DNA from 2 places in the Agrobacterium sp. ES01 genome. Region 1 is predicted to be linked to the other one. Evidence: riboswitches for the same ligand, from Rfam matches in the RefSeq annotation. Region 1 holds a riboswitch; the other holds the start of a gene.
What was found. A riboswitch is a leader RNA that binds a small molecule or an ion and turns the genes downstream of it on or off. The one in region 1 is predicted to bind FMN.

Region 1 (7,231 bases):
CTATTACCAGCCGGAAATGTTCGATGCGCTGGAAGAGATCCAGAAGGCCGGCAAGATCGCCAATTACGGCGTGAGTGTCGAAAAGGTCGAGGAAGCACTGAAGGCGATCGAATATCCGGGCGTCAAAAGCGTCCAGCTCATCTTCAACATCTTTCGCCAACGCCCTGCGGGTCTGTTTTTCGAGCAGGCGCAGAAGAAAGACATCGCCGTGATTGCGCGGGTGCCGCTGGCAAGCGGGTTGTTATCCGGCAAGATGACTGCGTCCACCAATTTTGCCGATGACGATCATCGCAATTTCAACCGCGCGGGCGAGGCCTTCGATGTGGGCGAAACCTTTGCCGGTGTGCCCTACGAGACAGGCCTCCATGCGGTTGACGAGATCCGCAAGCTGGTGCCCGCCGGTGCCAGCATGGCGCAATTGGCGCTGCGCTGGATCCTCATGCATGAGGCCGTAACGGTGGTTATCCCCGGCGCACGCAATGACGCGCAAGCCAAGGGTAACGCTGGGGCATCCGGACTTGCGCCATTGTCGGCCGACGTGATGGCAGCGGCAAAGGATGTCTACGACCGGCTGATTGCCCCACACGTGCATCATCGCTGGTAAAGTGTTGTCCGGGCGGTCCGATCAGGCCGCCCGTTCCGTCTTTTCTCCCAAAGCTATGTGCTGCGCCGCCGGATTTTCCGCCTCCGGCAGGTGGGTTGACCATGTCGTCAGTGCTGCGCGACCGGCATCGGTCAGGTCATAAACACCGCGTTCAATCCGCATGAACCATCCATAGTAATTGGCCTGCAGGATTTTTGCGGCCTCAGGCGCCACCGCCTTCAGGTCGCGCGGACGAACTGGTGCCTGCTCCATGGCACCTGCAACCACCAGGGCCTGCTGACGATAGGCCGTCATATGCGGCACGCGCGTCGAGCCACCGGCCATCGGATCGCCCCTGCGACGGTTGAATTCCTGGACGATGCGGGAACGGCGCTTGGGGTCACGACGGGGTTTCCAGTCGCTTGGCTCGACGATCACGTCAACGCGATCACCGCCCGCCACGCAGAGCAATCCGAAACCGAGATAGCGGCAGAGCTTTTTCACCCGCGAATCTGCCTCGCGGCCCTTGCCCTTCTTCGAAGCCGAGACCGCAAGCCAGACCTCATCGCAGGCCGAGGTGCGCTCGACCGCCTGCAGCACCAGCTCCAGGGTAAAGGTCTGCTTGAGTTCGCCAATGACAACGACTTCCGTTACATCGCCGGACACCGCAACGACGTCACAACCCTTCACCTCGCCTTTGACCTCGAAGCCGAGGTTTTCGAGAAAGCGCTTAACGGGTGGGTAGAGGTCGGTTTCCAACAGATCATCTCGCTTTGGTGAGCACGTCATCGAATCTGGGTGCGTTTCCGCTCATAATAGACGGAGAGCCTTGCGTTACCAGACGCATTCGCAGTCTTGCGCTTCCGCGATCCGCCATCTCCATCTGCAACGAGACATGCCAGGCCTGATGCTCGCGACATCATCTTTCTCCACGACCTCTTTCGTCTCTCGAGGTCGCTGATCGCAAAAAGAGCCGGACGGTTGCCCGTCCGGCTCTTCGGTCGATCGTCTTGGGAGAACGAAACTTAGTTGGTGGCGGTCAGATCAACGGGGAAGAACAGGGTCTCGCCCGATGAGTCGTCGACACCGTCGTTGTCGGTGACGGCAAAGGCCTTGCCATCCTTGTCGAAGGTGAAGCCTTCGAGCTTGTCGACAACATAACCGCCGGTTGCCTTGAGATCGGGAATGAAGTCATGAACTTCTTCCTTCGAGACCATCTGCAACTCGCCACCGATTGCGGCAGGCTTCAGGCTGTCGACCGCGACGCGGTAAAGTTTCTTGATCCTGGCCGCATCGCCAAGCTGGTTGTCGCGCTCGACGATATAGAGCTGGCCATCGTGGGCGGTGATTTCCGACAGGCCGACCCAGCCCTTTTCACCCTTGTCGAGCGGATAGCGAACGGCTGCCCACTCCTTGGAGGCTGGCTTGTAGGAGACGAGCTTGACGGTGCCCTTTTCATCGTCCTTCCATTCGCGCTGAACGGCCATCCACAAGGTGGCGTCGTCGCCGGAGCCGAGCATGGTCACGCCTTCGAAACCAAAGCGAACTTCGTTTTTCAGAAGGTCATCCGGCAGTGAGACTTCGTCGGTGATCGCACCCTTGCCATCAACGTGATAGAGCGCGTGCGGCACTTCCTTTTCCGTATTGCCTTCCGAGGCAAGCCAGTAGCCGCCCTGACCGTCGAGCGTGATGCCTTCGATGTCGAGCTTCTTGGCAGCCTTGCCGTCCCGTGTGATCGGCAGAGCCGATGTAATTTTTGCGGGCTTTGCTGTCGCATCAATTGTGAAGATCTGCGGCTGCGCCGAATAGAAGCTGTCATTGACCGCATAAAGGATTCCGGGCTTCTCGGCGTCGCCAACGAGGCCGGAGAGTGCGCCCCAGCCGATGATATTGCCGTCAGTGGAGACCGATTCGATCATCGGATAAGAGGGTGCGCCCTCTTCCTGGGCATAGATCATGACATGCGAACGTGCGCCGCCATCTTCGCCGAGGTCGACTTCGTTTGCCGTCGCCAGCAGCTTGCGGCCTGGAATAGCAGCAGCACTTTCGGGAGAGATACCGGATGGCAGGATCTGCACCAGTTCAGGATCGGCACCGGTATCCTTGTAGACGCCGACGACAGAGCCACGCTCCGACAGAACGAAGATGTAGGTCTGGCCATCGAAGGAGGCGACTTCGAGACCTTCTGTCTCGATACCCTTCTTGCCGGCGCGCTTGTCAGGGAAATGGCCGAGGCGGGCCACTTCGCGTTCGAACGACGCACCGGATTCGAACAGAACCTTGCCGGTCTTGTCGAAGATGGTGAAGCCACGCGAGCCACCCTGGTAGTCGCCTTCATTGGCGATCACGATACGATTGTCGTCCAGCCACTTCACAGCGTCAGGCTCGCGCTTCACATCTTTCAGAGACCCGGTGAAGTCGAGCTTGCCGTCTTTTTCGATGTCGATACCGTCAAGATCGACCGAACCAGCGGAGAAATTCGCGGTCACCTTGGAAGTCTTGCCGTCGATGATGACGATGTGATTGTTTTCCTGCATCGTCAGGGCAATTTCGCCGAGCGAATTGATGGAGACGAATTCCGGTTCCGGATCTTCAGGCGCGATCTCGGCAAGACCGGTCACGTCCACATGGCTGAGTGCGCCGCAATCGGCAGTGCCATCCTTGATTGGAATGATGACCACATCGCCGGCGGGCATCTGCGGCATTGCACCGTCGTTCAGTTCTTCGTCGCGCTCGTTTTCAATTGCGACGGCAATGAAGGACTTGTCGGGGGAGACCGCAACCGAGTCGGGCTGACCGCCGAGATCGCAGCTGGCTTCAACGGTCTTGGATGTCAGACCGACGATGGCGAGCTTGCCCGATGGCTTCACATAGCTTTCGGACGTGTTAACACCTGCGAAGACCTTGTCGCCGGCGATAGCAACTGAGGTCGGCTCGCCGTCGAGCATGACAGCGCCTGCTGCCTTGGGTGCCTTTGGATCGGTGATGTCGACGAAGCCGATGCCGCCCAGCGGGCTATCGGAATAGACGAGCGTGTTGCCGTCTTCCGAGGCATAGATGATTTCAGCCGAGGTTTGCGTCATCGGATCCTTGTCCGCCGGCAGATTGGTGGCGACAGGGAAAGACGCGATGCGGTTGAAGACCTGTTCCGCGCCAGCCGGGATGGCGGCGGAAGCGAGCAGAGCCGCGGTCAGGGCCGCGCGGGAAAATCCTGAAGTCATGGGAGAGCCCTCCTGTTCCATGAGAATGAGACAGGAGGCTTGTGCGTCACTTGGATGACAGACGAATGACAATGGCCGCCAATAGGCTGCCGTGATTGCCTCTATCGACCCCGCCGGTGCTTATCCACAGCCTCAGGCCGGCAGTTGGGTCTCCCGCTTCTCCTTGCCCATCTCTGTCCACATCAGGAACAGCGAAGCCGACAGGATCATCAGCGCACCCAGCCAGAGATAGCCTGCAGGCGCATAGCCGAACACCAACCACCCGGCCAGCACGTTGAGCGGCAGCTTCAGATCGTCGAATGGCTGTACATAAGCAGCATCCGCGACGCTGTAGGCGAGTGTCAGGAGATATTGGCCGAACGCTGTCAGCAGGCCTGCCACGAGCAGAAGCACCAACACCTGGCCGGTCGGCACCTCAAAGCCCGAGGCCAGTGCCAGACCGCCATTGATGGGCGTCAGCAGCACCAGCAACCAGACGGTGACGGTTTCTGCAGGCTCGAAATTGGTGAGGTTCTTCATCACCAGCGACGACGCTCCCCAGAGCAGGGCTGCCAGCACCGGCAGAAGCGCGGCTGCGGTAAATCCATCCGACCATGGCTGCAGAATGATCATGGCACCGGTGAAACCGACAGCCGTTGCTGCCCAGCGCACAGGCCCGACACGTTCGCCCAAGAACAGGCGCGCACCCATGATGATGAAGAAAGGCGAGGTCATCACCAGTGCGATCGCCTGCCAGATCGGCACCGAGGCCAGACCGATAGTCCAGGCCTGAACGCCAAAGGCGGCAAAGACCACTCGGATGATGTGACGCCAGGGATAGATCGTCTTCATGGACTTGATGCCAAGTCGGGCCAGCAAAGGCAGCGACAGCACGAAGGCAAAGCCATATTGCCAAAAGGCCGTCGAGGACGGGGAAAAGCCCAAAGTCATGGTGAGCCGCTGGGTGGCAACATTGAGAGCGGCAAAGGCAATGCCTGCGAGCACCATGAAAAATGCACCGGTTACGGCGCGGGAACGCAGAAGCAAAATCAAGCTCTGATTCATGTCATTCTTCCTTCACGTCAAAGGATCAACACAAATCAGGACGCATGAGAGGGATAGCGGCACGGTGCGCAAGACAATGACGATGCACCGTCTGACGAACACCCTCCCCCCGCGCCTGCCCGATGGCAGAACGCAAGGCGGAAGCCGCCAGGATCTCATTCTCTTTCATCCGGACTATGACCGTCGGCTCCGGCATCTCACCGGATCTGCTGACCTCCGCTTTCACGGAGCGCTCGCGGGCTCGGGAGAAAGGTCCCATACCGCCGGTGGGGACTTTCACCCCGCCCTGAGAATTCATGCCGGATTATCCGGCGACCATGAGTTAAGTGAAATCGGCGGTTTCATCAAGCACCGAATGATCCGCGTTTGCGAAACACTGCGTCTCTGAAAATGGCCAGCCCGCATGACGGGATGGGGGCCGCGCCCACAAAAAAAGAGCCCGACGCGTGTCCGGGCTCTTTTCATCACTTCCAATGAAGAGAAGTGCAAAGGCGCTTCCAGGGAAGCGCCCCACAATTACTTGTTGTTAACGGCGTCCTTCAGACCCTTGCCGGCCGTGAACTTCGGCACGTTGCGTGCCGGAATGTCGACTTCTGCGCCTGTCGAAGGGTTGCGGCCCTTGGATGCTTCACGATGCGAAACGGTAAAGGCACCGAAGCCAGCGAGACGGATGTCGCCGCCCTTTGCGAGTTCAGCCTGTACGGTTTCGAAAACTGCATCCACTGCCGACGCTGCGTCGGCCTTGGTCAAACCGCCCTTTTCGGCGACAGCAGATACGAGCTCGTTCTTATTCATGTTTCCACCCTTTCTGATTGGCATGAAACGACTCTGAATTGAGGTCGGGCGGAGAATACGTGTAGTTCCGCCCATAGCAACTGAAAAGCACTGCAAAAGCCCGCAAAACAAGACGTTCCGGCGTTTTTACACAAAAAAGGCTGGCATATTAGCCAGCCTTTTCATTGGGAATGTGCCAATTTGGCAAGAATGCGGCAATTAAGCCTCAGTGTGCCACTGAAGCGCCACCTTCTTCGGCCCCGTCAGCCGTTGTAACGGCGGGCGTTTGAAGGCTTGCATCCCATTCGATCGGCTCCGGAACGCGCAGCAATGCGTGCTCAATCACCTCGCCCATGCGGGACACGGGAACGATCTCAAGATTGTTCTTCACATTGTCCGGAATGTCAGCCAGATCCTTGGCATTTTCTTCCGGGATCAGAACCTTCTTGATGCCGCCGCGAAGGGCCGCAAGCAGCTTTTCCTTCAGGCCGCCGATCGGCAGCACGCGACCGCGCAAGGTCACTTCCCCTGTCATCGCGATATCCTTCGACACCGGAATACCGGTCATGATGGACACGATGGCGGTTGCCATGGCGATACCGGCAGACGGACCGTCCTTCGGCGTTGCACCTTCTGGAACGTGCACGTGTATGTCCGACTTGTCGAAGCGCGGAGGCTCAATGCCGAAATCGACAGCGCGCGAGCGGACGTAAGACGCCGCAGCCGAGATCGATTCCTTCATGACGTCCTTCAGGTTACCGGTCACAGTCATACGACCCTTACCCGGCATCATGACGCCTTCGATTGTCAGCAGCTCGCCGCCAACCTCTGTCCATGCAAGACCGGTGACGATACCAACCTGATCCTCGCCCTCAGCTTCACCGTGACGGAAGCGCGGAACACCGAGGTAATCGTGGATGTTGGCAGCTGTGACCGAAACCGACTTTACCTTACCTTTGATGATTTCGGTCACGGCCTTACGGGCGAGCTTCATCAGTTCGCGTTCGAAGGAGCGTACACCGGCTTCGCGGGTATACTGCTGAATGACAGCCATCAGGGCATCGTCGCTGACCGAGAACTCTTCGGGGCGAAGCGCATGCTCCTTGATTGCCTTCGGCAGAAGGTGACGCTTGGCGATCTCGCGCTTTTCATCTTCGGTGTAACCGGCGATGCGGATGATCTCCATGCGGTCCATCAACGGGCCTGGAATGTTCAGCGTGTTGGCCGTGGTGATGAACATGATGTCGGACAGATCGTATTCGACTTCCAGGTAGTGATCCATGAATGTCGAGTTCTGTTCCGGATCGAGCACCTCAAGCAGAGCCGAAGACGGATCGCCGCGATAGTCCTGACCCAGCTTGTCGATCTCATCGAGGAGGAACAGCGGGTTGGCCTTCTTGGCCTTCTTCATCGACTGAATGACCTTGCCAGGCATCGAACCGATATAGGTGCGACGGTGACCACGAATTTCAGCCTCGTCACGAACGCCACCGAGCGCCATGCGAACATATTCGCGACCGGTCGCCTTGGCGATCGACTTGGCAAGCGATGTCTTGCCGACGCCGGGAGGTCCAACGAGGCAAAGGATCGGACCCTTCAACTTCTTCTG
Region 2 (7,231 bases), on a different contig from region 1:
GGAGAACAGTGGAGCGAGCAGTGGTCGCAGGCTGAAGGTCTGAACATCGGCCAGAACCTGCTGCAAGCTCATCCCGACGTTTCGCTGATCTTCGCGCAGGCCGATGGTCTGGCGCTTGGTGCCGCGCAGGCGGTGAAGGTGTCCGGCCTGTCCCAGCGCGTCTATGTCGGTGGCTTCGACGGTGACACGACGGCTCTGCCGATTCTTGCCCAAGGCGGGTTCGACGCTACGGCAACGCAACAGGTGCGCGGTATCGGTCGACTGGCGGTCGACAGCGCCATCAAGCTCGCCGCCGGCGAAAAGCTCCCAGCTGAACAATTGCTTCCCGGCTTCCTGACAACGCCGGAGAACGCTGAAAAGTTCGTCGCCGAGCATCCTTGATCACGACCGGAAGACAGCGCCATGACTGCCAACGACCTCCCTCACCTCCTCTCACTCCGGCAGATCCGCAAGGTCTACGGATCGCTTGAGGTTCTGCATGGCATCGACCTCGATGTAAGAGCGGGCGAAGTCGTGGCGCTGCTGGGTGAAAACGGCGCCGGAAAATCGACCCTTTCGAAGATTATTTCCGGCGCCGTTCAGCCGACCTCCGGCACGATGACATGGCTTGGCGCACCTTATGCGCCGGCCACACCGCGCGCCGCCATGGATGCGGGTGTCGGCATGATCCACCAGGAGTTGAAGCTCCTCCCTCAATTGTCGATCGCGGAGAATGTTTTCGTCGGCCGCTACCTCACCAAGGGTGGACGCATCGATCGACAAGCGATGGAAGAACGTGCCCATGCTGGCCTCCAGCGCCTGGGCCTCAACGTTTCTCCACACCGTCTCGTCGAGGGATTGTCGACTGCCAAGCAGCAGTTGATCGAAATTGCCAAGGCGATGACACTGAACGCTCGCCTGCTCATCCTCGACGAGCCAACGGCAGCGCTTGGTGGCGAAGAAACACAGCTCCTCTTCCGCCAGATCGAGCGTCTCAAGGCCGACGGTGTCGGAATCATCTACATCTCGCACCGACTTGAGGAAATTCGTCAGATCGCTGACCGCATCGTTGTTATGCGCGACGGCGCCAAGGTGCAGGAGTTTGACAGTGGCGACGTCCCGGTGCGGACCATCGTCGAGGCCATGGTCGGCCGCTCACTGGACCGCATGTTCCCCGCAATACCGGTCCCTTCCGACGACATCATTCTTGAAGTACGCGGTCTGTCCTCTCCAACAGGGACATTCCGAAACATAGATTTCGCGGTGAAGCGAGGCGAAATCTTCGGGATCGCAGGACTTGTCGGCGCCGGGCGCACCGAAGTCGTCCGTGCGATCACCGGAGCGGACCCGATCGCCGCTGGAGACGTCGTACTCAATGGCAAGGTGATCACTCCGCGTTCTCCCCGCGATGCGATCCGCAATGGCATCGTACTCGTTCCCGAGGATCGCAAGCTCCAGGGTCTGGTTCTCGAGCACGCGATCACGGAGAATATCGGCTACGCCAATCTGGATGCCGTTTCGAAAACCGGCTGGATCACATCGAAGCGTCTCAGCCAGTTCGCCGTCGGCTACATCCGGAAATTTGGCGTGAAGGGCCGTGGCGAGCAAAACGCCGGAGAGCTTTCCGGAGGCAACCAGCAAAAGGTCGTTCTTGCCAAGTGGCTGGCCCGCAACCCGAAGGTTGTCGTTCTCGACGAACCGACGCGCGGTATCGATGTCGGCGCGCGTTCATCGATCTACGACACCATCATTGAACTCGCCCGCCAGGGCATCGCTGTCATCGTGGTCAGCTCGGATCTGGAAGAGGTGCTCGGCGTCTCAAACCGGATCATGGTGATGGCACAGGGAAAACAGGCCGGCATTCTCGACCGTGGCGACGCAAACGACGTGTCGGTCATGGAGTTGGCTACGATCTGATTTGCAGGAGAACCACCCATGTCGGACATGACTTTAAACGCCCCTAAACTCTTCGATCTTTCGGACAATGTGGCACTGGTGACGGGAGCCGGAAGCGGCATCGGCCAGCGCATTGCGATCGGGCTCGCCCAATGCGGCGCGGATGTAGCGCTTCTTGACCGCCGCACCGATGACGGGCTTGCAACGACTGCGCGCCACATTGAGGCAGCAGGCCGTCGCAGCATAAAGATCGCCGCAGACGTTACCCAGGCCGCAGCGCTCCATGAGGCCGTTGCACGCACAGAGACGGAACTGGGACCACTGACACTCGCCGTTAACGCTGCCGGCATAGCCAATGCGAACCCGGCCGAGGAGATGGAGGAAGCGCAGTTCCAGGCAATGATGGATATCAATCTGAAGGGCGTCTTCCTGTCGTGCCAGGCCGAGGCACATGCCATGCTAAAGAACGGCCGCGGCTCGATCGTCAACATCGCCTCGATGTCGGGGGTCATCGTCAATCGCGGCCTCAACCAATGCCATTACAATGCATCGAAGGCCGGCGTCATTCACATGACGAAGTCGATGGCGATGGAATGGGTCGGACGCGGCATTCGCGTCAATACGATCAGTCCCGGCTATACCGCCACGCCGATGAACACACGGCCTGAGATGGTGCATCAAACAAAACAGTTCGAAGAACAGACACCGATGCAACGCATGGCAAATGTCGACGAGATGGTCGGTCCAGCCGTCTTCTTGTTGTCCGGCGCTTCCAGCTTCATCACCGGTGTCGACCTCCTCGTCGATGGCGGCTTCTGCTGCTGGTAAACGCCCAGCAATATCAAGGCCTCCCAAGCCTGCACGGTGCGCGAGCACCGTGCTTTTTTGTTTCACGTCATCGAGTGTCGACTGGGCGACAAGAGGGTATATTTTCCTGAATTTGCACAGTTTGCGCTTGAAAAGCCGGGCGCCAATCCCCTACATTAAGGCCGTTCTCAGGGCGGGGCGAAACTCCCCACCGGCGGTATCCGGCTTTGCCGGGAGCCCGCGAGCGCTTTCATCTCGGTGAAAGGCAGCAGATCCGGTGCGATGCCGGAGCCGACGGTCATAGTCCGGATGGAAGAGAGCATCGGCTGCTGCGGCTCCCCGCCAAGGAGAGGTGCGCGTGCTGTGTTCGCCCAAGGGATAGAATGGCGACCGTCAGGTCGTGTTTTTGGCCGCTCGCGCGGTAACCCTTGAAAGGCACTTGAATGACACTTTCGAAAATTGAAGACGCATTGGAGACGCTCGCACGCGGGGGCATGGTCGTCGTGGTCGACGACGAGGACCGTGAGAATGAAGGCGATATCATAGTCGCGTCAGATCATGTGACGCCGGAGACGATCGCATTCATGATGAAGCATGCCCGCGGGCTCGTGTGCATTGCCATGGAAGGCGAAAGGCTGGATGCACTCAACATCCCGCTTATGGTCCCCAACAATACCGAATATCTGAAGACAGCATTCACCGTATCGGTCGATTACATCCACGGCACGACGACGGGGATTTCGGCGGCGGATCGGGCCGCGACGGTACGGGCACTGATGGACGAAACCTCGCTGCCGGAAGACTTTGCGCGACCGGGACATATCTTCCCGCTAAGAGCGCATGCCGACGGTGTTCTAGGTCGTCCTGGCCATACGGAGGCTGCCGTCGATCTCGCTCGCCTGATCGGGGCCAAACCATCCGGCGTGATCTGTGAGGTCGCCAACGACGACGGCACCATGGCGCGTCTGCCCAACCTGATCGAGTTCTGCAAGCTGCATGGTCTGCCGCTGATTTCGATCGAGGACTTGATTCTTTACAGGGCTGGCAGCAGCGATGCGTCTCGGCCCGCTGTTGCTGCCTGATAGGGATCTCCATTTTAGGGGGATCATTTCGCTTTCAAGTGAAGAACTCGATCCCTTCTTGCTACAGCGTAAGAAACAAGAGGCTCGATTCCTTGGGAACCGAGTGATAGCGCTTCGCTAACTGTACAAAACGCCAAAGCAGTCACTCTGCTTTGGCGGCAAAGCTACGGTAGGCGGCTGCATAACCGGAACAACCACCGTCTCTTAAAGATGCAGCACCCTTTCTCGCAGTTTACCATCTGGGCGGCAGTGTGAAAAAACAAGCACAGGATGGCGCGATCCTGTGAGCCAGACTTTGATGCTACAAGGAAAGGCATTTCCGCTTTTGGCGCTGGCCCGAAGCCAGAGCGCAAAGCTGACAACCACGTTCATTAGCGAATGAGAAATCGCCGGAACGCTGGAGGCCATTGAGTCTACGCGAACAACGAGAACCTCGGCGTACCATTTGAGATGCACTATCAGATGCCAAATAGCGACGGCCTCCCGTTTGAGAGAGCGACGTCTTCTCAAGAGCTTGGCCGACATCGACACCAATTCTTCACGCTGTGCGCCATTTTAGAGCTAGGCCAACAAGTTTGGCTGACCTCGGAAGTATTTCACGAGGCAAAAAGAAGAATGTCCGCTCCTCCCGCAAGAGTTATGGAAGCGGACATCATGCAGTGATGCCGCCGGTCATTGCGAAACGGCAATGACAACTTCCCCTTTTCACGCCCGGTCTCGACAAAGGCAAGGCGTCCGCCGTCTGCGCAAAAGAAACACCTTGTCCACGACCGGGCGGATCACGCTGACGTCGACCAACTTGGCATATCGCCCATTTGCTACAAATCGGCGCGCATGAATAGCAAGGAATAGTCGCTTTATGATTGCATGACCGCAGATGCCATTCTGTTTCAGCGTACCGACAACATCGAGGCAAGTTGGGCCGTTGTCAACGAAATACTGACGGACTGGGAAAAAGGCGAACCGCAGCCCCACAAGTCCGGATCTCAGGGACCGAAAGATGCCGATACCCTGCTTGCGCGCGGTCGTTTGTGGTTGCCGCTGACTGAGCTACCTCCCGAAATTCGGACACTGACGTAAGCTACGATTTGTTGTCTGCTGGTCTTCGAGAACAAGGAGATCAGAGATGTCGAAACGCAAGCAGCATTCGCCGGAGTTCAAGGCGAAAGTCGCCCTTGAAGCCTTGAAGGGCGAAGAGACGGCCTCGGAGCTGGCGAGCCGGTTCGGAGTTCATCCGACCATGATCCATCAATGGAAGCGTGCCCTGCTGGAAGGAGCTTCGGACGTTTTTGGACGTGGCGGCAAACGAAAGCCAGAGATTGGCGAAGACGAGGTGAAAGAGCTCCACGCCAAGATCGGGGAGCTGGCGGTCGCCAACGATTTTTTGTCCAGAAAGCTCAAGCCCTGGGGCGTGAAATGAGGCGCGGCATGATCGAGCCGAGGCAGTCAGACTTATCGGTCGGCAAGCAGTGTTCGCTGCTGTCGATCTCGCGCTCGTCTTTCTATTACACGCCGAAGGGCGAGAGTGAGATGAACCTCGCCCTGATGCGCCAGATCGATGAACAGTTCCTAGAGACGCCGTTCTTCGGTGTCCGGCAGATGACCTGGCACTTGAAGAACGAAGGCCATCCGGTGAACGAAAAGCGGATCCGGCGGCTGATGCGGCTCATGGGTCTGATGCCGATCTACCAAGCAGCTGTCCGTCCGCGCGCACACGGTTATCCGGCTGTGCGCACATGTCGAATACGACATGATTGAGGATTGTTAAATTCCGCTTGGAAAAGATGGAACTGAATGCATTTCAATGCCCGCCTCGAAGATCAGACTGCTCACCTGTTTGATCTTTGATGGGCCAGCGAATGTCAGATCAGACACATATAGGGGACCAAGATTGTCACCATTCTAATGGTATATGAGCTTGGAGACCCTAGAAATAACGAGACCGGATTGTCTGCCTGGGATCGATTATCAGCTCAATAAAAGCAAGGAATGTAATTATAATATTATATACTAATATAATAATTACATTCTCGCAAATCAACGTCCTTTCCGACACAGCTGCTGCAGGAACGAAGTATATATTTCGTTCAATTAGGCGATATATATCCGCTTTTATTATCATTATCAAAGTGAAATATTGCGGGAGAACCACTTATACTTTACTTTGAACGGCGATCTGTAAATGTGTTCCGTTTGTGAAGGATAGGCAGAATGCAGCAGGATGAGACGATTTTTGACGGAAACCTTCTGGTCGAACTAACAGCTGATATCGTAACAGCTTATGTCAGGAATAATGCTGTGCCCGGCGCAGAACTCCCGTCCCTCATTGTCAGCGTGCTGACTGCCTTGAGCAATCAGGTGAAATCCACTGAAAGCGAGATAGATATTGAAAAACCAAAGCCTGCCGTCACCGTTCGAAAATCCATTCAGCACGATGCCGTAATCTGCCTTGAATGCGGAGATGCATTTCGAGCGATCAGGCGCCATCTGAATGCCAAACACTCTCTCACACCCGCCGCCTATCGTGAGAAGTGGAAGCTCCCAAATGCTTACCCGATGGTCGCTAAAGGATACGCTGATGCGCGCGCGCATTTAGCCAAACAAATGGGTCTTGGTCAGCGGAAGCAGAAGTGATCCATCTTACGGCCATCACGATTTCGATAGGCCAAGATCCATATCTTTGCCCAATGGTCTGAGGCGGAATTATCTAGTGCGCCAACTGTCGGCGACATATCGCGGCTCAGTATCGAGAGGTAAAATAAACCCAAAACCTCGGTCACCACTACTGCTTAATCTCTCGATCTGTTGCGCAGATCAGCCAAGCTTCCTGCAAAACGTCTTCGTGAATTTAGCCAGCCAGGTTGGATATAGTGACCACACATCCGCCGCTGATAGAGGAAGATCGGTGTTGCACTCAACAATGACCACTTCTGGTCTGTGAAAGTTGCGCAACGGACCCCGCGGCCAACGAGTCTGGAAGCTCTTTTTGCAAGCATGGCAGCAGAGCGATAACCGCATCGTTAATAAGAGACGCCGCGACGCTTGCCCCCATGTCCTTGGCGGCATTTTGCGCGTATCCGAGCATGTTCATCAAGGCAAGCAAGTCCTGTTGTCGCTCTGCACTTGGCGTGGTCTTGGTTGCAACCATTTCTCTATGCCCCTTAGGTATGAATGTGCCGTTGCGTATTCATTGCACACTCTCCCAGCGATGGCGCGTTGCAAAGCCGTTGCACACGTAATACGCGATGCAACGCCGTCAAGCCAAGTGCCTGGAAACACTCAGCCATAAAGCTTTCGCCATATCGTTGTCGGTTGAAAAACCCATTCATTTCGGGGATTTATTGAGAACTGGCTCACCCTGATTGTCTCTAGGAGAGCGAGCGCATCCAAGCGTTTTTGATTAACAAGAAAACTCTCTATAATTGAATTATAACACTCTACATTATAGTGGCTTTCTCGTAAAATGC

Region 2: linked by a shared signal. The riboswitch ahead of ribB (3,4-dihydroxy-2-butanone-4-phosphate synthase) and the one ahead of ACQQ2Q_RS00550 (DMT family transporter) in region 1 are both predicted to bind FMN.

Annotation. Positions count from the first base shown of each region.
Region 1 covers NZ_JBNQTH010000001.1:99,603-106,833, forward strand. The annotation lists gene ACQQ2Q_RS00535 (aldo/keto reductase) at 1-604, shown strand, start outside; gene ACQQ2Q_RS00540 (DUF2161 domain-containing phosphodiesterase) at 626-1,342, opposite strand; gene ACQQ2Q_RS00545 (esterase-like activity of phytase family protein) at 1,609-3,804, opposite strand; gene ACQQ2Q_RS00550 (DMT family transporter) at 3,937-4,848, opposite strand; FMN riboswitch at 5,002-5,146, opposite strand; gene hupB (DNA-binding protein HupB) at 5,365-5,643, opposite strand; gene lon (endopeptidase La) at 5,849-7,231, opposite strand, start outside.
Region 2 covers NZ_JBNQTH010000007.1:151,702-158,932, reverse strand. The annotation lists gene ACQQ2Q_RS18860 (substrate-binding domain-containing protein) at 1-381, shown strand, start outside; gene ACQQ2Q_RS18855 (sugar ABC transporter ATP-binding protein) at 403-1,896, shown strand; gene ACQQ2Q_RS18850 (SDR family oxidoreductase) at 1,915-2,703, shown strand; FMN riboswitch at 2,863-3,007, shown strand; gene ribB (3,4-dihydroxy-2-butanone-4-phosphate synthase) at 3,126-3,764, shown strand; gene ACQQ2Q_RS18840 (hypothetical protein) at 4,632-4,844, shown strand; gene ACQQ2Q_RS18835 (transposase) at 4,891-5,184, shown strand; gene ACQQ2Q_RS18830 (IS3 family transposase) at 5,193-5,522, shown strand; gene ACQQ2Q_RS18825 (MucR family transcriptional regulator) at 5,976-6,398, shown strand; gene ACQQ2Q_RS18820 (hypothetical protein) at 6,679-6,912, opposite strand; gene ACQQ2Q_RS18815 (TfuA-like protein) at 7,044-7,231, opposite strand, start outside.